4 regions of the Atlantibacter sp. genome follow, and region 2 is predicted to be linked to each of the others. Evidence: predicted binding sites of a transcription regulator. Region 2 holds the regulator's gene; each other region holds the start of a gene.

Region 1 (5,682 bases), on a different contig from region 2:
TCCAACTGCTGGCGCAGCAGAAAAATTAACTCAAAGACGTCGTCCGGCAGCGCGACGTTGCCGATATCTTTTTGCCACTGGGTAAATTCTTCATCACTGATTTGCAGCGCGGCGGGCACCGGGTTTTCATTTTCGTCCTGCTGGCTTACCAGCATCGAGCGGAAATTACCTTTGTCCTGAACTTTATCCAGCCATAGCCGGATTAACATGCGGTCATACAGCGCTTCCAGGCTGTTATCCGTATCCGGCAGTTCGTTAGAGGCCGCCACCAGCAGGCGCATCGGGATTTTCTCTTCAAATGCGCCGTTGCGAAAACGCCGTTCGTTAATGGCGGTCAGCAGCGTGTTCAGGATGGCTGGCCCGGCTTTCCAGATCTCATCCAGGAACACGATCTCCGCTTCGGGAAGGTAACCCTGGGTCAACCGCTCATAACGCCCTTCGTCCTTCAGCGCCTGGATAGATAGCGGGCCGAATACTTCTTCAGGCGTGGAAAAGCGGGTCATCAGATATTCAAAAGCGCGGGCGTGTACGAAAGCAAACTTGAGGCGGCGGGCAATCAGGCTTTTGGCGATGCCCGGTGGGCCTAATAAAAAGACGCTCTCGCCGCTCAATGCGGCTAACAGGCAAAGACGTATTGCGTGGCTGCGTTCGAAAAGCCCTTTTTCCAGTGCGGATGCGAGTCTTGAAATTCTTTCAGCCAACAAATGGGGTTGAGCCATAATTAGTTTGCGTCCTTACCCTGAGGAAACGGCTTAAGATGCAATTATATACCTGCAGTTTTGGTCGCGAGACAAGCCCTGCGGCCCGCTCCAGGTAAGTCAATCGCCACTTTTTAATCTCTGTCGCATACTCAGGAAAATTGTGATGCAACGATAATTCGCTAATCCGAAGTGATGAGGGCGGTTATCGTCAAAAAGGAGTACGAAGTTTAGGGGTATTTTTTTGACGTGGACAGGCTGGATTCTATTTAGGGGTACGATTTTGCCGTTAATCGTGCATACTGTGCGCTTTTTGTGGGCCAAGGGACTAAGCACACAACTGTTTTCTAACAAAAGATTAGTCTATGAGCGCTGATAATAAGCAACCGCTGCCGGCGATAACGCTTGCAGCAATCGGGGTGGTGTACGGCGATATCGGGACCAGCCCACTTTATACGTTAAGAGAATGCCTTTCCGGCCAGTTTGGTTTTGGCGTAGAACGGGATGCCGTTTTTGGCTTCCTCTCCCTGATTTTTTGGCTGCTGATTTTAGTGGTTTCCATTAAATATCTGACCTTCGTGATGCGCGCCGACAACGCCGGTGAAGGTGGGATACTGACGCTAATGTCGCTGGCAGGGCGTAATACCTCAGCTAAAGCGACATCCTGGCTGGTTATTCTGGGCCTGATTGGCGGCAGCTTCTTTTATGGCGAGGTGGTTATCACACCGGCCATTTCGGTGATGTCCGCCATCGAGGGTCTGGAAATCGCCGCGCCATCGCTCGACCCCTATATTGTGCCGCTGTCGATTATCGTCCTGACCCTGCTGTTTATGATCCAGAAGCATGGCACCGGGATGGTGGGTAAACTGTTCGCGCCGATTATGCTGGCCTGGTTTTTGATTCTGGCGGTATTGGGCGTGCGCAGTATCATCGCCAACCCGGAAGTGCTGCACGCATTAAACCCAATATGGGCGGTGCATTTCTTCGTGGAATACAAGACGGTTTCTTTCTTCGCGCTGGGCGCGGTGGTGCTGTCGATCACCGGCGTTGAGGCGCTGTATGCCGACATGGGCCACTTCGGTAAGCTGCCGATCCGTATCGCGTGGTTTAGCGTGGTGCTGCCTTCGCTGGTGCTGAACTATTTCGGCCAGGGCGCGCTGCTGCTGAAAACGCCGGAAGCGATTAAGAACCCGTTCTTTTTACTGGCTCCCGACTGGGCGCTGATCCCACTGCTGATTATCGCCACCCTGGCGACGGTTATCGCCTCGCAGGCAGTGATCTCCGGCGTGTTCTCCCTGACGCGCCAGGCCGTGCGTCTGGGCTATCTTTCGCCGATGCGCATCATCCACACTTCAGAAATGGAGTCCGGGCAGATTTATATTCCGGCCATTAACTGGATGCTCTATTTCGCGGTAGTGATTGTTATCGTCAGCTTTGAACACTCCAGTAACCTGGCGGCGGCCTACGGTATTGCGGTAACGGGCACCATGGTCTTGACCTCAATTCTGTTCACCACCGTTGCCAATAAAAACTGGCACTGGAGCAAAATCCTGCTCGGGGTGATGTTCGTTGGGTTTATGTGCATTGATGTGTCGCTGTTCTCGGCTAACCTGTCGAAGCTGCTGTCCGGCGGCTGGCTGCCACTGACGTTAGGCCTGGTGATGTTTATCATCATGACCACCTGGAAAAGCGAGCGCTTTCGTCTGCTGCGCCGGATGCATGAGCACGGTAACTCCCTGGAAGCGATGATCGCCTCGCTGGAAAAATCCCCGCCGGTGCGCGTGCCGGGCACGGCGGTGTACATGTCCAGGGCGTTGAACGTCATTCCGTTCGCGATGTTGCATAACCTCAAGCACAACAAAGTGCTGCACGAACGTGTGATCCTGCTGACCCTGCGTACAGAAGATGCGCCTTACGTGCACAATGTACGCCGCGTGGCCATCGAACAGCTATCGCCCACTTTCTGGCGCGTGGTAGCCAGTTACGGCTGGCGCGAAACGCCGAACGTGGAAGAGGTGTTCCACCGCTGTGGGCTGGAAGGGCTGAGTTGCCGGATGATGGAAACCTCGTTCTTTATGTCCCATGAATCGCTGATTATCGGTAAACGCCCGTGGTATCTGCGCCTGCGCGGCAAGCTGTTCCTGCTGTTGCAGCGTAACGCGTTGCGCGCCCCCGATCAGTTTGAAATCCCGCCTAACCGGGTTATAGAACTCGGGACTCAGGTAGAAATTTAATTTTTCAACGCCTCTTCTGTGAAGGGGCGTTTTTCTTTCTGCTGTCCTGCAACAATAACGAGCGAAACGTTTCGATGGCGATCACATTTCTATAACGCGCCGATTGTTTCCTGTTCGCCTTCTTCACTACACTTCAGTCAGCGAAACGTTTCGCTAGTGGAGCAAAGACATGAAAAAAGGCACCGTTTTAAATGCTGACATCTCTCGGGTCATCTCACGTCTCGGTCATACCGATACGGTTGTTGTGTGTGATGCCGGGTTGCCCATCCCGAAAACGACTGAGCGTGTCGACCTGGCACTGACTCAGGGCGTCCCCACCTTTATGCAGGTGTTGGATGTGGTGACTACCGAGATGCAGGTTGAAGCGGCGATCCTTGCGCTGGAAATTAAACAACACAATCCGCAGCTCCACGAAACGTTGCTCAGCCATATTGAGCAACTGCAACAACACCAGGGAAATACCATTGAAATTCGTTACATCACGCATGAACAGTTCAAAGTAAACACCGCTGCCAGCCAGGCGGTCATTCGCAGCGGGGAATGCTCCCCGTATGCGAATATTATTCTCTGTGCCGGCGTAACTTTCTGAGGCCGACATGGACGCATTACTGCAACTTAAGGGGATTGATAAGTCATTCCCCGGTGTAAAAGCCCTTTCCGGCGCGGCGCTGAATGTCTATTCAGGCCGCGTTATGGCATTGGTCGGCGAAAACGGTGCCGGTAAATCCACCATGATGAAAGTGCTGACCGGCATCTATCAACGTGATGCCGGCTCGCTGAAATGGCTGGGCCAGGAAACGACTTTCAACGGTCCGAAATCGTCTCAGGAAGCGGGCATCGGCATTATCCACCAGGAACTTAACCTGATCCCGCAACTGACTATTGCGGAGAACATCTTCCTGGGCCGCGAATTTGTTAACCGGTTTGGCAAAATCGACTGGAAAACCATGTATGCCGAAGCCGACAAGCTGCTCGCCAAACTGAACCTGCGCTTTAACAGCCACCGACTGGTGGGCGAACTGTCTATTGGCGATCAGCAGATGGTGGAAATTGCCAAGGTGCTGAGCTTTGAATCCAAAGTCATCATCATGGACGAACCTACCGACGCCCTGACGGATACCGAAACCGAATCGCTGTTCCGCGTGATCCGCGAGCTGAAGGCCCAGGGGCGTGGCATTGTCTATATTTCCCACCGCATGAAAGAAATTTTCGAGATCTGCGATGATGTTACGGTATTCCGCGACGGGCAATTCATTGCCGAACGTGAAGTGGCGACGCTGACCGAAGACACGCTGATTGAAATGATGGTGGGTCGCAAGCTCGAAGATCAGTATCCACACCTGGACAAAGCGCCGGGTGAGGTGCGTCTGAAAGTCGATAATCTGTGCGGGCCTGGCGTTAACAATGTTTCCTTTAGCTTACGCAAAGGGGAAATCCTTGGCGTAGCCGGGCTGATGGGCGCAGGGCGTACTGAGCTGATGAAAGTGCTGTACGGCGCGTTGCCGCGCACCAGCGGATACGTCACGCTCGACGGCCATGAAGTCGTGACCCGCTCTCCGCAGGATGGGTTGGCGAACGGCATCGTTTATATCTCTGAAGACCGTAAGCGCGATGGTTTAGTGCTGGGCATGTCGGTAAAAGAGAACATGTCTCTGACCGCGTTGCGCTATTTCAGCCGCAGCGGTGGCGGCCTGAAGCATCAGGACGAGCAGCAGGCAGTCAGCGATTTTATCCGGCTGTTCAACGTCAAAACCCCGTCAATGGAACAGGCGATCGGTTTGCTCTCCGGCGGTAATCAGCAGAAAGTGGCGATTGCCCGCGGCCTGATGACCCGTCCGAAAGTGCTGATCCTTGATGAGCCGACGCGCGGCGTCGATGTCGGTGCCAAGAAAGAGATCTACCAGTTAATCAACCAGTTCAAAGCTGAGGGCTTAAGCATCATTCTGGTCTCGTCTGAGATGCCAGAAGTGCTGGGCATGAGCGATCGCATCATGGTGATGCACGAGGGGCATCTCGGCGGTGAGTTCACACGCGAGCAGGCCACTCAGGAAGTGCTGATGGCGGCGGCTGTTGGCAAGCTAAACCGCGCAGGAGTATGACAATGAGTACCCAGACTATCACTGGCCGTCGCTATTTCACTAAAGCGTGGCTGTTAGAGCAAAAATCGCTGATTGCCCTGCTGGTGCTGATCGCGGTGGTCTCCACCATGAGCCCGAACTTCTTTACCGTTAATAACCTGTTCAACATCCTGCAACAAACGTCGGTCAACGCCATTATGGCGGTAGGCATGACACTGGTTATCCTCACCTCAGGTATCGACCTGTCCGTCGGTTCCCTGCTGGCGTTAACCGGCGCGGTCGCCGCCTCAATCGTAGGCCTGGAAGTGAACGCGCTGGTGGCTGTGGCGGGCGCGCTGGCGCTCGGTGCGGCGATTGGCGGCGTGACTGGCGTTATTGTTGCCAAAGGACGCGTGCAGGCGTTTATCGCTACCCTGGTGATGATGCTGCTGCTGCGCGGCGTGACCATGGTGTACACCGACGGTAGCCCGATTAACACCGGGTTCTCTGACAACGCCGATCTGTTTGGCTGGTTTGGTATCGGTCGCCCGCTGGGCATCCCGACGCCGGTGTGGATCATGGCGGTCGTCTTTCTCGCCGCCTGGTATATGCTGCATCACACCCGTCTGGGCCGTTATATTTATGCACTGGGCGGTAACGAAGCGGCGACGCGTCTGTCCGGCATCAGCGTTA
Region 2 (5,682 bases):
GCCCGCGGCTGGCTGGGGGTGGTAATGCATTTCCGGGGATGCAGCGGTGAACCGAATCGCATGCACCGCATTTACCATTCCGGCGAAACCGAAGACGGCCGCTGGTTTCTGGAGTGGGTCGCGCAACAGTTTGGCGAGCAGCCCACCGCGGCGGTAGGTTTTTCTCTCGGCGGCAATATGCTGGGCTGCATGTTGGCGAAGTATCCACAACTGCCGGTCAACGCGGCGGTGATTGTCTCCGCGCCGTTTGTGCTGGAACATTGCTGCTACCATATGGAAAAAGGCTTTTCCCGGGTCTATCAGCACTACCTGTTGAATTTGCTTAAGGCCAATGCCTCGCGCAAGCTGCTGGCTTATCCGGGTACGCTGCCGGTAGATATAGCCCAGTTGAAAGGGATCCGCCGCCTGCGTGAATTCGACGATTTGATCACCTCAAAAGCCCACGGTTTTGACGACGCCATCGATTATTACCGGCGCTGTAGCGCGATGCCGCTGCTGGCGTCGATTACCCAGCCTACACTTATCATTCATGCGCAGGACGACCCGTTTATGGATAGCCACGTTATCCCAGATATCGCCCAGCTACCGGCCAATATCGAATACCAGTTGACCGAATATGGCGGGCACGTGGGATTCGTAGGCGGTACCGCCCTGCGTCCGAAAATGTGGCTTGAAGCGCGCATTCCCGACTGGCTCACACCTTATCTGGATAAACCATGATTATTCCCTGGCAATCCCTCGACCCGGAAACGCTTGAAAACCTCATTGAAGCTTTTGTCTTGCGGGAAGGCACCGATTATGGTGAACATGAACGCTCGCTCAGCGATAAAGTCTCTCAGGTAAAGCACCAACTGGAACGCGGCGACGCGGTTCTGGTGTGGTCGGAACTGCATGAAACGGTCAACATCATGCCGCGCGATCAGTTTCGGGGGTAAGACCGCTCGCTGAACAATAAAAACCACTGGCGGCAGATCAGACCGCCAGAACTCATTCGCCTTGCACGGGTCTTATTTTCACGTCGCTACCCTAAGGAGTTGTTCCGCTATGTCTGCCCAACATCCGATCATCGCCGTTACCGGCTCCAGCGGGGCCGGGACCACCACCACCAGCCTCGCCTTTCGTAAGATTTTCGCCCAGCTCAACCTGCATGCCGCTGAAGTGGAAGGGGACAGCTTTCATCGCTATACCCGCCCTGAAATGGATATGGCGATCCGCAAAGCGCGCGACGTGGGCAGGCACATCAGCTATTTCGGGCCGGAGGCCAACGACTTTGGCCTGCTGGAACAGACTTTTAATCAGTACGGGCAAACCGGTACCGGGCAATCGCGTAAATATCTGCATACCTATGACGAAGCCGTACCCTGGAACCAGGTACCGGGTACTTTTACCCCCTGGCAACCGTTGCCCGAACCCACGGACGTGCTGTTTTACGAAGGGTTGCATGGCGGCGTGGTGACGCCCCATCATGATGTCGCGCGCCATGTGAATTTGCTGGTGGGCGTGGTGCCGATCGTCAACCTGGAATGGATCCAGAAGCTCATCCGTGACACCAGCGAACGCGGGCACTCCCGTGAAGCGGTGATGGATTCGGTCGTGCGTTCGATGGAAGACTACATCAACTTCATCACGCCGCAGTTCTCGCGTACCCATATTAACTTCCAGCGTGTCCCCACCGTTGATACATCAAACCCGTTTGCCGCGAAGGCAATTCCTTCGCTGGATGAGAGCCTGGTGGTGATTCACTTCAGGAACCTGGAAGGGATCGATTTCCCCTGGCTGCTGGCCATGTTGCAGGGCTCATTCATTTCCCACATCAATACATTAGTGGTGCCAGGCGGGAAAATGGGGTTGGCGATGGAGCTGATCATGCTGCCGCTGGTAAAAAGAATCATGGAAGGGCGAAAAATTTAAGGCGGCAACGCCGCCTTATTAAGCACTTATCCTTCAATCACTTCGTAGGAATGGGTGACGTTCACCGCTTTTTCCAGCATCAAGGCGACTGAACAATATTTCTCTGCCGACAGATCTACCGCACGGGACACCGCCGCGTCTTTTAACGCTTTACCGGTCACGATGAAATGCAGGTTGATGTGGGTAAAGTAGCGCGGCGCTTCTTCACGGCGCTCGGAGGTCAATTTCACCTCGCAGTCGGTGATGTCATGACGTCCTTTCTGAAGGATCGACACCACATCAATGGCGCTGCAACCGCCCGCCGCCATTAATACCATTTCCATCGGGCTGGGCGCTTTGTCACCGGAGTTGCCGTCCATTAAAACCTGGTGTCCTGAGGCGGACTCACCGAGAAAAGTTAACCCTTCTACCCACTTCACTCTTGCCTGCATTTTGGTTACTCCAGTGTTTCAAAATTACTGACAGATTACGCGGCTGTAACAAAACGCGCAACGGATGAGAGCCAGGTCAAGCTGAAACGAGACAATAGGAGACACTCACGTAAAGCTATGCTAAAACAGTCGGATGCTACAGCGATACATTGATGTAATGCATGTGTGCATACGACCACACCTATTACAGGCCACAGGACGTTAAAGGCCCCTTCTCCGGCCAGGAGAAGAGACGATTGCAAAAACCCAGAGGGTTATTATTGTTGCTCTCTGGAGTCAGCTTAAAACAGAGGATAACCGCGCATGGTGCTTGGCAAACCGCAAACAGACCCGACTCTCGAATGGTTCTTGTCTCATTGCCATATTCATAAGTACCCATCGAAGAGCACGCTGATTCACCAGGGTGAAAAGGCGGAAACGTTGTATTACATCGTTAAAGGCTCCGTGGCAGTGCTGATTAAAGATGAAGAGGGCAAGGAAATGATCCTCTCTTATCTGAATCAGGGCGATTTCATCGGCGAACTGGGATTGTTCGAAGAAGGTCAGGAACGCAGTGCCTGGGTTCGCGCCAAAACGGCGTGTGAAGTGGCAGAAATCTCTTATAAAAAATTCCGTCAGCTGATTCAGGTTAACCCTGACATCCTGATGCGTCTGTCTTCGCAGATGGCGCGCCGTCTGCAGGTGACGTCAGAGAAAGTGGGCAACCTCGCCTTCCTTGATGTCACTGGCCGCATCGCACAAACGCTGCTGAATCTGGCCAAACAGCCGGATGCCATGACCCACCCGGATGGTATGCAGATCAAAATTACCCGTCAGGAGATCGGCCAGATCGTCGGCTGCTCCCGCGAAACCGTTGGCCGCATTTTGAAAATGCTTGAAGATCAAAACCTGATCTCCGCCCACGGTAAGACCATTGTGGTTTACGGTACCCGCTAAACCCTGCGAAACGGCGTGGCAACACGCCGTCTCATCCGATCTCACCCATGTGGCGACGCCTGATCTACCACCCCGAAATCAACTACGCACTTCGTCAAACCCTGGTGTTGTGTTTGCCTGTGGCGGTGGGTCTGGTTCTGGGCCATCTGCAACAAGGTCTCCTGTTCTCCCTCGTTCCCGCCTGCTGCAACATCGCTGGCCTGGACACCCCGCACAAGCGCTTCTTTAAACGCCTGGTTATTGGCGGGTCACTGTTCGCGCTCAGCAGCCTGGCGATGCAGTTACTGCTGCTTAACGCCGTGCCGCTGCCACTGGCGCTCTCCGGGCTGGCGCTGATCCTGGGCGTAACGGCGGAAATCAGTCCGCTTCATGCTCGCCTGCTCCCGGCGTCGCTTATTGCAGCGATATTCACACTCAGCCTGGCGGGCTATATGCCGATGTGGGAGCCGCTGCTGCTGTATGCCTTGGGCACGCTGTGGTATGGGCTGTTTAACTGGTTCTGGTTCTGGGTGTGGCGCGAACAGCCGCTGCGCGAAACCCTGAGCCTGCTGTACCGCCAGTTGGCGGAATATTGCGAAGCCAAATACAGCCTGCTGACCCAGCATACCGATCCGCAAAGCGCGTTGCCGCCGCTGCTGGCACGCCAGCAAAAAACCGTCGACTTGATTACCCAGTGTTATCAGCAGCTACATATGCTGTCGACCGGTAAGCATCACGGCTATAAACGCCTGCTGCGCACTTTCCAGATCGCGCTGGATTTGCAGGAGCATATTTCCGTCAGCCTGCATCAGCCCGAAGAGGTGCAGAAACTGGTGCGCGAAAGCCACGCCGAGGCGGTGATCCGCTGGAATGCCCAGACGGTGGCGGCCCGCCTGCGGGAACGCGCCGACGATATCCTGTATCACCGTTACCCGAAGCGCTTTGAAATGGATAAGCAGATTGGCGCGCTGGAAAAAATTGCCCGCCAGCACCCCGATAACCCGGTGGGACAGTTCTGCGAATACCATTTCAGCCGTATCGCCAGAGTGCTGAAATCCCAGCGTCCACTGTATTCGCGCGATCTGATGGAAGATAAGCAGCGCCGCCTGCCCGTGCTGCGCGCGTTGAAAAGCTATCTGTCATTGAAGTCCACCGCCCTGCGCAGTTCCGCCCGTATCGCGGTGATGCTGAGCATTGCCAGCCTGGTGGGTAGCGCCCTGCACCTACCGAAACCCTACTGGATTTTAATGACCGTGATGTTCGTGACCCAGAACGGCTACGGCGCCACGCGGGTGCGTATTCTCCACCGAGCGGGCGGCACCATGGCCGGGCTTATCATCGCCGGGATCACTCTGCACTATCACGTTGCCGATGGCTACACCCTGCTGGCGATGTTGGTCATCACCATCGTGAGCTATCTCATCATCCGCAAAAATTACGGCTGGGCGACTATCGGCTTTACCGTCACGGCGGTGTATAGCCTGCAACTGCTCTCCCTGAGCGGGGAGCAGTATATTCTGCCGAGACTGATTGATACCTTGATTGGCTGCCTGATCGCCTTTGGCGGCATGGTGTGGTTGTGGCCCCAGTGGCAAAGCGGCCTGCTGCGTAAAAACGCTCACGATGCGCTGGAGGCAGACCAGAAAGCGATACGCTTGATCCTCAGTGACGACCCGCAACCTACGCCGCTGGCCTGGCAGCGCATGCTGGTCAACCAGGCGCATAACGCGTTGTACAATTCGCTGAACCAGGCGATGCAGGAACCGGGATTCAATACCCGCTATCTGGAAGAGATGAAGCTGTGGGTGACCCACAGCCAGTTTATCGTCGAGCATATTAATGCGATGACCACTATGGCGCGGGAACACACCATGCTGACGCGTGACCTGGCGCAGCGCTATTTGCAGTCCTGCGAAATTGCGCTCCAGCGCTGCCAGCAGCGGCTGGAATATGACGAGCCGGGGGAAACCAAAGACGCGGTGATCCTGGATATGCCGGAAGCCCTGTCTCAGGGGCCGTTAAGCGTGCTGGAACAGCATCTCCAGCGGATACTCGGCCATCTCGACACCATGCACACCATTTCGTCAGTAGCATGGCGTCAGCGGCCGCATCATGGGATCTGGCTAAACCGGCGGCTCAATAATCCGAAAGCGGTTAACGACTGACTTTCGCAACGGCCTGCGCGAAGCGCGTCATGCCTTCATCGATATCGGCACTTTCAACCACCAGCGATGGCGCGAAGCGCATCACATCCGGGCCAGCGTTCAGCACCATCACGCCCGCTTCTGCCGCCGCGTGCAAAAACTCACGCGCACGGCCTTTGTACTGCGGTTTAAGCTCGGCGCCAATCAGTAGCCCCATGCCGCGAATGTCGCTGAACACGTCGTACTGCGCGTCAATTTGCTCAAGATGCTTCACGAACTGG
Region 3 (5,682 bases), on a different contig from region 2:
GCGTCAGTAACAAGCCTTTTATAATCAAACCCGTGGCGAACAGGTATATCGCCGCCGGGATCCACACCAATGCCGTCCCCACCGCGGGGATCAGCGACAGGAACGCCATCAGCGCGCCCCACAGCAGGCTGGCTTCAATGCCCGCAAAGTAAAACGCGATGCCCCCTAACGCGCCCTGAACCACTGCGACCACCACGGTGCCTTTTACCGTGGCGCGTGCCACGGCGGCAAAGCGGGCGAACAGGCGGTATTTCATGTTGTTTTCCAGCGGGATTGCTTTAAACGCCAGTTCCACCAGCCGCGCGCCGTCTTTCAGGAAGAAGAACAGCAGGTACAGCATCACGCCGAATCCTACCGCCAGGCTAAAGGTGTTTTTACTGATCAGCAAAACGCTGCCAGCGGCATACTGGCTACCCTTCATGGCAACGTCGGACAGTTTGCTGCGGATATCGGTAAGGTTATCGAGCTGGTATTCCGCCAGCAGGCCACGCGCCCAGTCAGGCAGATAGCCGAGATATTCGTAAAACAGCCTGGCGATATTGGCGTTGTCGCTTTGCAGGTTCTGATAGACGGTATTAAATTCCCGCGCCAGCGACGAGGCGATAATCGCTAACGGCGTGAAAACAATTAAGCAGATCACCACCAGTGTCAGCAGCGCCGCCAGGCCATTGCGGCCCCCGGTAGCACGGCTCAACCAAATTTTCATTTTGTAAAAAATGACGGCGAGAATAGCGGCCCAAAGTAACGAGGAGAACCAGGGGCGTAAAATGCTCCAGAGTGCCAGCGTGACCAGCGCCAGTATCAGCGCGAAAAGTATTTTTGAGGTTTTTCCCATCAGCATAGTTATTCCCTTTTGACGGCGTGTGACACACGCGTTGCGCATAAGTCAGTGTAGACGCTGTATAAATGAGGACAGTTTCCGGGATAACCGGAAATGAATAATTCAGAATGGAGGAGAACGATACGGTCAACAAAACGCCGTTATTTCGCCTTTTGCAGTTCGAGTAGCTGTTCCGCCGTCACTGCCGGGTAGCCCTGCGCATCGTCCGGCACATCGTGCAGCGCCGGGATCGGCACCAGCGGCCCTAAAAAGCGCGGTTCGCGTTTGAAAATATACAGATCGGCAAGTGCGCCAAGCCGCGCGCCAAATTCCCGGACCCGCACCGTCAGCATATCTTTCGGCGAAGGCACCGCGTAACACTGGGCCTGAATCCCCATGTGCAGGGCGATAAACAGCGCCCGCTCGCAATGGAAACGTTGGGTGATGATAATGAAGTCGTTAGTGTCGAACACTTTGCGGGTGCGAACGATAGAGTCCAGGGTACGGAACCCGGCGTAATCCAGCACGATGTCTGCCGGATCGACCCCAGCGGCGATCAGATCCTTACGCATGGTCATCGGTTCGTTGTAGCTTTGCAGCGCATTATCGCCGCTCAGTAGCAGGTAATTCACTTTGCCACTGTTATAGGCGTTGATCGCACCCTGGATGCGGTAGCGGTAGTACTGGTTAATGACACCGGTGCGGTAATACTTGGCGGTGCCCAGCACCACGCCCACCTGGCGGTAGGGTAGGTCCTGCAATTCGTCATAGACGTAAGGGGAGGTTTTCCAGCTTATCCAGCGATCGAGAAGCAGCGCCGCTAACAGCAGTAAGCCGATAAACACAACCAGGCTGTACAACAGGCGCTTCAACATTCAGGTGGCTCGGAACAGGAAAATTGCCATCAAGGCTACTTTACCCGCCAGGCGAGCGCAACCGCTCACCGTGCGGGTGGATTAAAATTAAGCATTCCGCACGGTGTGGCGTTACGCGTCAGGCCAGCAGCACCCGATCGACATTGTGGCAGCCCAGACCGTTAAGAGTTGAAACCGTCGGTGCCCACTGGCTGATATTGCCATTCGGCAGTTCAGCGAGAATGGCGCGCTGGATATCCGCAAAGCCATAACCCTTGAGGATCACCAGGTTCAGCGCGGCCTGTAACGGCGGCAGGGAAGGATTGAATGCCGCGTTTTCAGCGTAGCTGCCGGTGAGGAGAGTGCCGTCGCGCAATTCCATCGCCAGGCCACAGGGCGACTGGGTGTAGGGCGCGTGGCTGCGGTTGGCCGCTTTAATCGCCTGTTGGCTCAACGCATCGCCTTCTACCGCAAAGCCGTGGTCTTCCGCGTCGAAAATGGTGGTTTTGATATCCAGATCGCGCGGGCCGAAAGCGTCTGGCAAATAGTCTTTCAGCCTGGCGGCGGCGCGACCAGGTAAATGGATATGCAAATCGAGGCCGCTGTTCAGTTCATTCATAAACTGGCGGCAGTGCCCGCACGGGGTGTAGTTAACGGTAATCGCCCGCAGACCGGTTTCGCCGCTCATCCAGGCGTGAGTAATGGCGCTTTGTTCGGCGTGGATAGTCTGTTGCAGCGCGATGCCCGGGTATTCCATGTTCGCACCAAACCATAAATTTCCGCTAACGCCGCGTGCGATAGCCCCAACGTTAAAATGGGAGATGGGGGTTTCGGCATACGCTGCCGCGAGCGGCAGTAAAGCGAACGCCAGTTCGTCTTCGTTGAGCCCGCACTGGCGTTGGATCTGCTGAGACTGCCCGGCAGTCAGCATCGCTGGAAAATGTTCGTCATCCAGCAGGGGAGCAAGCGCGGTTTGCAGAGGCTGAGAAAGCCCGGCAAAGGCAGTATGAAATCGTGAATGCATGGCAAGGCCTCTTTATATCGGTTACTGGATCCGTAGTTTACGGAGCCAGAGAGGCTTGATATGTGACGTGCATCTCGTTATTTATGCAACAAAAATTCTTTCATACAAATTTGCGCGACATCTCGCAAATTTTACGACCAGAACGCCAGGATCACCGGGAATAAAAACGGGGCAATGAGTGAAGTGATAATCCCGCAAATCACCAGCGCCAACGAACTAAACGCGCCTTCCTGATAGTCCAGCTCCGCGCAGCGGGCGGTACCCAGGGCGTGCGAGGCGGTGCCCATCGCCAGGCCGCGCGCCGATTTGGTGCGAATGCGCATGATATTCAGCAGGCTATGGCCAAAGACCGCGCCCAAAATCCCGACGAAAATCACGCACACCGCGCTGATAGCTGGAATGCCACCGAGGCTGCCGCCCACCGCCATCGCAATCGGCGTGGTGACGGATTTTGGCAACACTGATGCGGCGATTTCCGGGGATGCGCCCATCAGCAGCGCCACGGAGGTGCCGGTTAACATCGCTACCATACTGCCAATAAAGCAAATGGTGATGATCGATTTCCAGCGCGCGCGGATCTGGTGAAGTTGCTCATACAGTGGAAACGCCAGCGCCACCACGGCGGGTTGCAGCAAATCATTGAGGATTTTGCTGCCCTGGAAATAGTGATCGTAAGGCGTATGGGTGAACACCAACAGCGGGATAATTACCACCATCGATACCAGTAACGGGTTCAGCAGCGGAGTTTTTAATTTTGCCGCCAGCTTACGGGCCGCGAAAAATACCACCAGGGTTAACGGCAGCGACCACCAGATATGCTCAATCATTGTTTAGGCTCCTGCTGGCCGATGACTTTGCGCTGGCCGTGCACCAGATGCGAACTCCAGCTCACCACCAAAAAGACCACCAGGGTACTGATAAAGCATGACACCACCACCGGGCCGAACTGTGCTTTCAGCACATCGACATACTGCATTACGCCAATCCCTACCGGCACAAACAACAGCGCCATATAGCGAATCAGCACGTTACAGCCGGGTTTTACCCATTTCGACGGGAGGATCTGGAGCGACAGCAGGAGAAACATAATCAGCATGCCGATAATGCTGCCGGGAATGGTGATAGGCAGCAGTGCCGCCAGGGCGATACCCGCATACAAACAGGCATAAATCAGGATAAACGCACGGACAAAGTGCCAGATTGTGGTCAGCATAGTGCTCATATCAATAACCTTGTTGGAATGCATTCATCATACAATTAAAGAAAATTGTGTGCTACAGATCACATCATGATTTTATGGCATCAAAAGTATGCCTGGCGAGCACAGTTGCAAGCCTTGTCAGGTATTATCCCCGTCATTCTTCACGTTGCAGATGCGTTGGCTTGACTCGCTCACCCCAGTCACTTACTGATGTAAGCGCCTGGGGATTCGCTACGTCGCCGCGTGACTCAGCCTTCGGCTTCGCCCCTTCGGGGCCAGCGCAAGCGCTGTTCAAAGCCCTTTAGGCTTTGTCCTGCAACTTGAATTATTTAGGGGGTAAAAGAGGGAGGTGCAGGTGCAGCATTTTTATATTTTTTGCCAGCATACCCGGCGTAGCGGGCGGGCTCAATGGCATCGCGTAAAATGCATTTCCCTTCTTGCCGCCAGGCGCTACCATAGCGCCTCTTTTTTACTGAGGTCGGCTATGCGTGTATTACTGGCGCCAATGGAAGGCGTACTGGATTCCCTGGTACGTGAACTGTTAACGGACGTGAACGATTACGATCTGTGCGTCACGGAATTCCTGCGCGTGGTGGATAGCCTGCTGCCAGCAAAATCCTTCTATAAACTCTGCCCGGAACTGCATCACCAGAGCCGCACCCCGTCGGGCACGTTAGTGCGCATTCAACTTTTAGGCCAGCACCCGCAGTGGCTGGCGGAAAACGCCGCCCGCGCGGTGGAGCTGGGCTCCTGGGGTGTGGACCTTAACTGCGGCTGTCCCTCAAAGCTGGTTAACGGCAGCGGCGGCGGGGCGACATTGCTCAAAGATCCCGATCTGATTTATCGCGGCGCGAAGGCGATGCGTGAAGCGGTCCCGGCAAACTTACCGGTGACGGTGAAAGTACGCCTCGGCTGGGACAGCGACGCCCGTCAGTTCGACATCGCCGATGCGGTGCAGCAGGCGGGCGCTACCGAACTGGTGGTGCATGGCCGCACCAAAGAGGATGGTTATAAAGCCGAGCGCATCAACTGGGCGGCAATTGGTGAAATTCGCCAACGCCTGTCGATTCCGGTGATCGCCAATGGCGAAATCTGGGACTGGGAGAGCGGCCAGGCGTGTTTGCAGGCCACGGGTTGTGACGCGGTTATGGTCGGGCGCGGCGCGCTGAATGTGCCAAATTTAAGCCGGGTCGTAAAATACAACGAAGCGCCGATGGCCTGGCCGGAGGTGGTTGAATTACTGCAAAAATACACTCAGCTTGAGAAGCAGGGTGACACCGGCATGTACCATGTGGCGCGCATTAAGCAGTGGTTGGGTTATTTACGAAAAGCCTATCCGCAGGCGGCTGAACTGTTTACCACTATCCGTACCTTAACGGATTCGCCGTCGATTGCTACGGCGATTGACGGGTACGCCCGGCAGGCGTACCCCGTGGATAGCATCACGATTTAGAAAATCGCCTTAAACACACCCGTAACCACCAACAGCCCAATCAAAAAGATAATCAAAACCGCCCATAGAATAATTTTCATCGCTTTCCCTCTGTTTGTTAACCAGTACATCCGTAACTGAGTATAGGAAAGATTGAGAAAGTGGCGAGGCGGTTCCCGCTTCGCCGATGAGAAACCGGGCTTTACCCTTGCTTACGCTGCTCTCCTGTTCCTTTTCTATACTTATCCTTTCTTCGCATCCAGAGAGGACGACCCATGACCCAACGAGTTGCAATAGTGACCGCTTCCGATTCCGGCATCGGCAAGAAATGCGCGGAATTACTGGCACAGC
Region 4 (5,682 bases), on a different contig from region 2:
TGTTTGGGGATTTAAAGCCGGGCAGTTGGCAAGTCGCCTGACTCCTGTTACAACGTCTTTCTGATTGTTCTTTTACTAATTTTTGTTGAAACGGCAGAGAATCATGAGTGACAGCCAGACCCTGGTCGTAAAACTAGGGACCAGTGTCTTAACAGGCGGTTCGCGCCGCCTGAACCGCGCCCATATTGTGGAACTGGTGCGCCAGTGCGCCCGGCAACATGCCGTCGGGCATCGCATTGTTATCGTTACGTCCGGGGCTATCGCTGCCGGGCGTGAACACCTGGGGTATCCAGAACTTCCGGCGACCATCGCGTCGAAACAGCTTCTCGCCGCCGTGGGGCAAAGCCGCCTGATCCAACTCTGGGAACAGTTGTTCTCTATTTACGGGATCCACGTCGGGCAGATGTTGCTGACCCGCGCTGATATGGAAGATCGTGAACGTTTTCTGAATGCTCGCGATACGCTGCGCGCTCTGCTGGATAACAATATCGTTCCGGTCATCAACGAAAACGACGCGGTCGCCACGGCGGAAATCAAAGTTGGCGATAATGACAATCTTTCCGCGCTGGCCGCGATTCTGGCGGGTGCCGATAAACTGCTGCTGCTGACCGATCAGCAAGGGCTGTTTACCGCCGACCCGCGCAGCAATCCGCAGGCGGAGCTGATCGCCGATGTTCACGGTATTGACGACGCGTTGCGCGCCATTGCTGGCGACAGCGTATCCGGCCTGGGCACTGGCGGTATGGGGACTAAACTGCAAGCCGCCGATGTGGCCGGACGCGCTGGGATCGAGACCGTAATCGCCGCAGGCAGCAAACCGGGTGTGATAGGCGATGTCATCGAAGGGCTGCCGGTGGGCACGCGCTTTCATCCACAACAGTCGCCGCTGGAAAACCGTAAGCGCTGGATTTTTGGCGCCCCGCCCGCCGGCGAAATCAGCGTCGATGAAGGGGCGCAAACGGCGATTCTGGCGCGCGGCAGTTCTCTACTGCCGAAAGGCATCAAAACCGTGACCGGCAATTTCTCGCGCGGTGAAGTGATCCGCATCCGCAACCAGGAAGGACGCGACATCGCCCACGGCGTGAGCCGCTATAATAGCGATGCGCTGCGCCGTATTGCCGGGCATCACTCCCAACAAATCGACGCCATTCTCGGTTATGAATATGGCCCGGTCGCCGTCCATCGCGACGACCTGATCCTCATTTAAGGAGCCTGCAATGCTTGAACAAATGGGTAAAGCGGCGAAAGCGGCTTCTTACCAGCTGGCGCTGTTATCGAGCCGCGAGAAAAACCGCGTGCTGGAGAAAATCGCCGATTATCTTGAAGCCCAGGCGGACGCCATTCTGAGCGCCAACCAGCAGGATCTGGCCGAAGCCAAAGCCAGTGGCCTGAGCGACGCCATGCAGGACCGCCTGGCGCTGACGCCTCAGCGGCTGCACGCCATCGCCAACGACGTGCGCCAGGTGTGCAACCTTGCCGACCCGGTGGGGCAGGTGATTGACGGCGGCGTGCTCGACAGCGGGCTACGCCTGGAGCGCCGTCGGGTGCCGCTCGGCGTGATTGGCGTGATTTATGAAGCCCGCCCGAACGTCACGGTGGATGTGGCGTCGCTGTGCCTGAAGACCGGCAACGCAGCGATTTTGCGCGGCGGTAAAGAGACCTGGCGTACCAATGCCGCCACGGTAAAAGTTATCCAGCAGGCGCTGGAAGAGTGCGGATTACCGGCGGGTGCGGTTCAGGCCATTGAAAGCCCGGATCGCGCGCTGGTTTCTGAAATGCTGCGCATGGATAAGTACATCGACATGCTGATCCCACGCGGCGGCGCGGGCCTGCATAAGCTGTGCCGCGAGCAGTCCACCATTCCGGTGATCACCGGCGGAATTGGCGTATGCCATATTTTTGTTGATGAGAGCGCGGAAATCGACGCGGCGTTGAACGTGATCGTCAATGCCAAAACCCAACGTCCGAGCACTTGCAACACCGTAGAAACGCTGCTGGTACATCAGGGGATCGCTGACCGTTTCCTGCCTGCCCTGAGCGAAAAAATGGCTGCCAGCGGCGTAACGCTGCATGCGGACAGTTACGCGTTTGAGCAACTGAAAAATGGCCCGGCGCAGTTGGTAGCAGTGAAGCCGGAAGAGTATGACGATGAATTCCTGTCGCTGGATATTAACGTCAAGCTGGTGGCAGACATTGACGGCGCGATTGCCCATATCCGCGAGCACGGCACTCAGCATTCCGACGCGATCCTGACGCGCACCCTGCGCAATGCCGACCGTTTCGTCAATGAAGTGGACTCGTCAGCGGTGTACGTCAACGCCTCGACGCGCTTTACCGACGGCGGACAGTTCGGTCTGGGCGCGGAAGTGGCGGTCAGTACCCAGAAACTGCACGCGCGAGGGCCGATGGGCCTCGAAGCGCTCACCACCTATAAGTGGATCGGCTACGGCGACGATACTGTTCGCGTCTGATAAGAAAGGGTGATGCTCAGGCATCGCCCTTTTTTTGCTGTGCGCCTTCCAGTTGTTCCTGCTTGCGAAACGCGCTGGGCGAAAGGCCAACCGCACGATGAAAATCCCGCGAGAAATGCAGCGGGTCGTTATACCCCACCTGCACCGCAATCCGGCTGATGCTTTCCTGCGTTTCGACCAGCAGCCTTCGCGCCTGAGATAAACGATAGTTTTTCAGCCATTTCAACGGGCTTTGGTTGAACGTCGTCTGGAATAAGCGGAACAGCTGCGACTTACTTACCTGGCAGTAATGCATAAACTTCTCGATATCCCAGTCATCGTTGTAATGGCTGTGGATCTGATACAACAGCTTGCCCAGCCCGCGATGGGTGATCACCTGAGATTGCGCGGCATCGTGGCTGCGGTTTTCCAGCAGGGTAAAAATCAACTGGCTGCACAGCATATCGCAGTGGGCATCGGTCACCAGGGTATAGCTGTTCATCTGGTCGAAAATATGGTGATAAATTTCAACGATCTTTTGTGGGTTGTCGAACTGGAAAACTGGCCGCTGAGGAACGTCCATTATCTGCATGATATTGTTGAGTTTTGAGCCTTCTATGCGCAGCCAGAGGATCGCCCAGGGAGAGTGTTTGTCGGGGTAATGCTCATGCGGCCAGCGCACCGGCAGCCAGGCCAGTTGCCCTTCGCGCACCGGATAAAGCCTGTCTTCAATCCGGATAAACCCCGCGCCGCGCAGGCAAAACAGCAATTCATGGCCCACCACCGACTGACGATGCACGTGGAAATCCGCCGCAGTCTCAATATGCCCGGCGCGCAAAATCCGGTAGTTCATCAGGGTGGAAAATTCGTCAGAACCCCGATACCAGTTGGCGATCGCTCGGGTGCGTTGCTTTTGTTTCTGCATAGCGGCCTGGTTTCTTGTTTGCCCGTTTCGCCTGGCATAGTGGCATTTTTCGCCACCCGGCAGGCACTGCTCTGTGAGTAATTTTTGACCTGACTCACATTTCCATTGACATGAAAATTTCATCCATGTTCCAGGGAATTCTGCCTATCACGCTCATTCGCCATCCTGCCTAAAGTAACGACATCTTCACGGCACACTTACACGCTTTTTACTTACCAGACAGGAGCTCTCCATGATTGATTTTAACGATCCGCGCCAGGTCGCCAGGGCGATTCAGTACACCAACGTCAACCCGGATCTGACGCGCGAAGGGGTGATTAAACATCTGGAAACCTGCATGCAGTATCAGTTTGATGCGGCCATGATTGCGCCCTGCTGGGTTTCCCTTGCTAAAGACATGCTGAAAGGCAGCGGCGTGCGGGTGGCAACCACGGTCAACTTCCCCATGGCTAACGACACCACGGCAATGAAAATAGCAGTGGTGCGCGAGCTGGCGAAAGAAGGTGCCGATGAGTTCGACTTCCCGCCAAACCCCGGCTATCTGTTGGGCGGCCAGGAAGATCTCTATTTTAACGAGCTGAAAAGCGTGACCCACGTGGCTCATGACCTGGGGATGAAAGTGAAAGCCATGCTGGAGTTTGGTTTCATCACCGAAGAAGCGTTGAAAATCAAAGCCACCCGTTATGCCTTTGAAGCAGGCATTGATTGGGTGAAACAGTCCAGCGGCTGGGGCAAAGGCGGTTGCGAAGCGACGGTAGAAGATGTTCGGCTTCTCAAAGCCAATATTCAGTTACCGTGCCGGGTAAAAGTATCAGGTAAGGTCAATACCTTGGAAAAAATGAAAGCGATGTTCGAAGCCGGGGCCGAACTGGTCGGCACCAGCTCCGGGCCGGAACTGGTTAAAGGCCTGACGGGGGATATCAACGCTTATTAATACGTCGCCGCCGCAAGCGTAACTGCGGCGGCGCAGTGTTATGCCACTGTCAGTCAAGAAGGGGAATTACTGATGAGTATTTTTATCCTTGGCAGTTATGCCAAAGCGCTGGTCATGACGGCAGATCGCATTCCTATGGCGGGCGAGACGTTAATCGGCACTGATTTTCGCCAGACCTGGGGCGGGAAAGGCTCGGATATGGCGGTGCAGGCGGCACGGCTTGGGGCGAAAGTAGCCTACGCCGGCGTCGTCGGTGACGATACGTTTGGCCATGAATTCGTGACCCTGATGCGCGACGAAGGCGTGAATATCGACGCGTTGACCTTAACCCCTGAACTGCCTACCGGAGCCGGGTTAATCATCAAAGACAATCAGGCCCGCAACGTGATTGTGGTGGATATGGGGGCCAATAAACTGTTTAGCCCGGCGCACGTGGACGAGGCGAAAGCGCTCATGGAGCAGAGCAGCGTAGCGCTGGCGCAGCTGGAAATCCCGCTGGAGACCGCACTTTACGGGCTAAATCTCGCCAAACAGCTCGGCAAAACCACCATTCTTAACCCGGCTCCCGCCCGGGATTTACGCGGCGTGAACCTACACCCTATCGATTACCTGACCCCTAATGAAACCGAAGCCCGCGTGGCGCTGGGCCTGGCACCGGACGATGCGCGCAGCAACCGCGAAATCGCCGATTTGCTGCTGGAGACCGGCTGCCGCTATGTGGTGATGACGCTGGGCGAAGCCGGCAGTGCCGTATTCAGCCGCACCGACACCCTGGAAATCCCGTCCTGCAAAGTGGAGGTGGTAGACAGCAACGGCGCGGGAGACAGCTTCAATGCCGGGCTGGCGGTTGCATTAAGCGAAGGGCAGCCAATTGAAAAGGCGGCGTTTTTCGCCAATGCCACCGCCGCGCTGTGCTGCTGCGACTGGGAAACCGTGCCCTCCTACAAAACGCGTAAAGAAGTCGAACAATTTCTCGGTTGTTAATTATAAAAACTCAATTCGGAGAGATAACTATGAGACCTGAACGTATCCTACATCCTCAACTCGCGGCGGCGCTGTCCACCCTCGGCCATACCGATATTATTCTCGTCACCGACGCCGGGTTCCCCATCCCGCCGCACGCTAATCGCATCGACCTCGGTTTCTGGCCTGGCATTCCGGACGTGACCGATATTCTGCGCGTGCTGCGCCATGAAGTGTTTGTTGAGGACATTAAATTCGCCCGGGAAGTGCGCGACTGTAACGCGGACCTGTACCGTCAGGTGCAGGATATCTTTACCGGCTCCGGGACAGATTTCAGCGAAGCCAGCCATGAAGTGCTGTGTAATGAACTCGCTTATAAAGCCAAAGTGATTATTCGCTCCGGCTCATTC

What was found. The regulator CRP, encoded in region 2, controls carbon source genes, mostly activating them, when cyclic AMP is high. The targets are predictions, from matches to a motif close to ATGTGANNNNNNTCACAT.
Region 1: the regulator CRP is predicted to act here: its motif matches at 3,002-3,019, upstream of rbsD (D-ribose pyranase).
Region 3: the regulator CRP is predicted to act here: its motif matches at 2,759-2,776, upstream of cdd (cytidine deaminase).
Region 4: the regulator CRP is predicted to act here: its motif matches at 3,458-3,475, upstream of deoC (deoxyribose-phosphate aldolase).

The regions. Positions count from the first base shown of each region.
Region 1 covers NZ_DAMBQK010000026.1:5,528-11,209, reverse strand. The annotation lists gene ravA (ATPase RavA) at 1-719, opposite strand, end outside; gene kup (low affinity potassium transporter Kup) at 1,064-2,932, shown strand; gene rbsD (D-ribose pyranase) at 3,102-3,521, shown strand; gene rbsA (ribose ABC transporter ATP-binding protein RbsA) at 3,529-5,031, shown strand; gene rbsC (ribose ABC transporter permease) at 5,034-5,682, shown strand, end outside.
Region 2 covers NZ_DAMBQK010000007.1:12,531-18,212, forward strand. The annotation lists gene RT120_RS08640 (hydrolase) at 1-720, shown strand, start outside; gene RT120_RS08645 (YheU family protein) at 717-935, shown strand; gene RT120_RS08650 (phosphoribulokinase) at 1,045-1,911, shown strand; gene RT120_RS08655 (OsmC family protein) at 1,938-2,342, opposite strand; gene crp (cAMP-activated global transcriptional regulator CRP) at 2,646-3,278, shown strand; gene RT120_RS08665 (YccS/YhfK family putative transporter) at 3,326-5,422, shown strand; gene RT120_RS08670 (aspartate aminotransferase family protein) at 5,412-5,682, opposite strand, start outside.
Region 3 covers NZ_DAMBQK010000001.1:244,343-250,024, forward strand. The annotation lists gene RT120_RS01125 (AI-2E family transporter) at 1-841, opposite strand, end outside; gene sanA (outer membrane permeability protein SanA) at 982-1,695, opposite strand; gene cdd (cytidine deaminase) at 1,814-2,698, opposite strand; gene RT120_RS01140 (CidB/LrgB family autolysis modulator) at 2,830-3,525, opposite strand; gene RT120_RS01145 (CidA/LrgA family protein) at 3,522-3,920, opposite strand; gene dusC (tRNA dihydrouridine(16) synthase DusC) at 4,384-5,352, shown strand; gene yohP (small membrane protein YohP) at 5,349-5,462, opposite strand; gene RT120_RS01155 (SDR family oxidoreductase) at 5,607-5,682, shown strand, end outside.
Region 4 covers NZ_DAMBQK010000024.1:67,994-73,675, reverse strand. The annotation lists gene proB (glutamate 5-kinase) at 104-1,207, shown strand; gene proA (glutamate-5-semialdehyde dehydrogenase) at 1,218-2,471, shown strand; gene RT120_RS18215 (AraC family transcriptional regulator) at 2,488-3,375, opposite strand; gene deoC (deoxyribose-phosphate aldolase) at 3,608-4,309, shown strand; gene RT120_RS18205 (ribokinase) at 4,382-5,293, shown strand; gene rbsD (D-ribose pyranase) at 5,323-5,682, shown strand, end outside.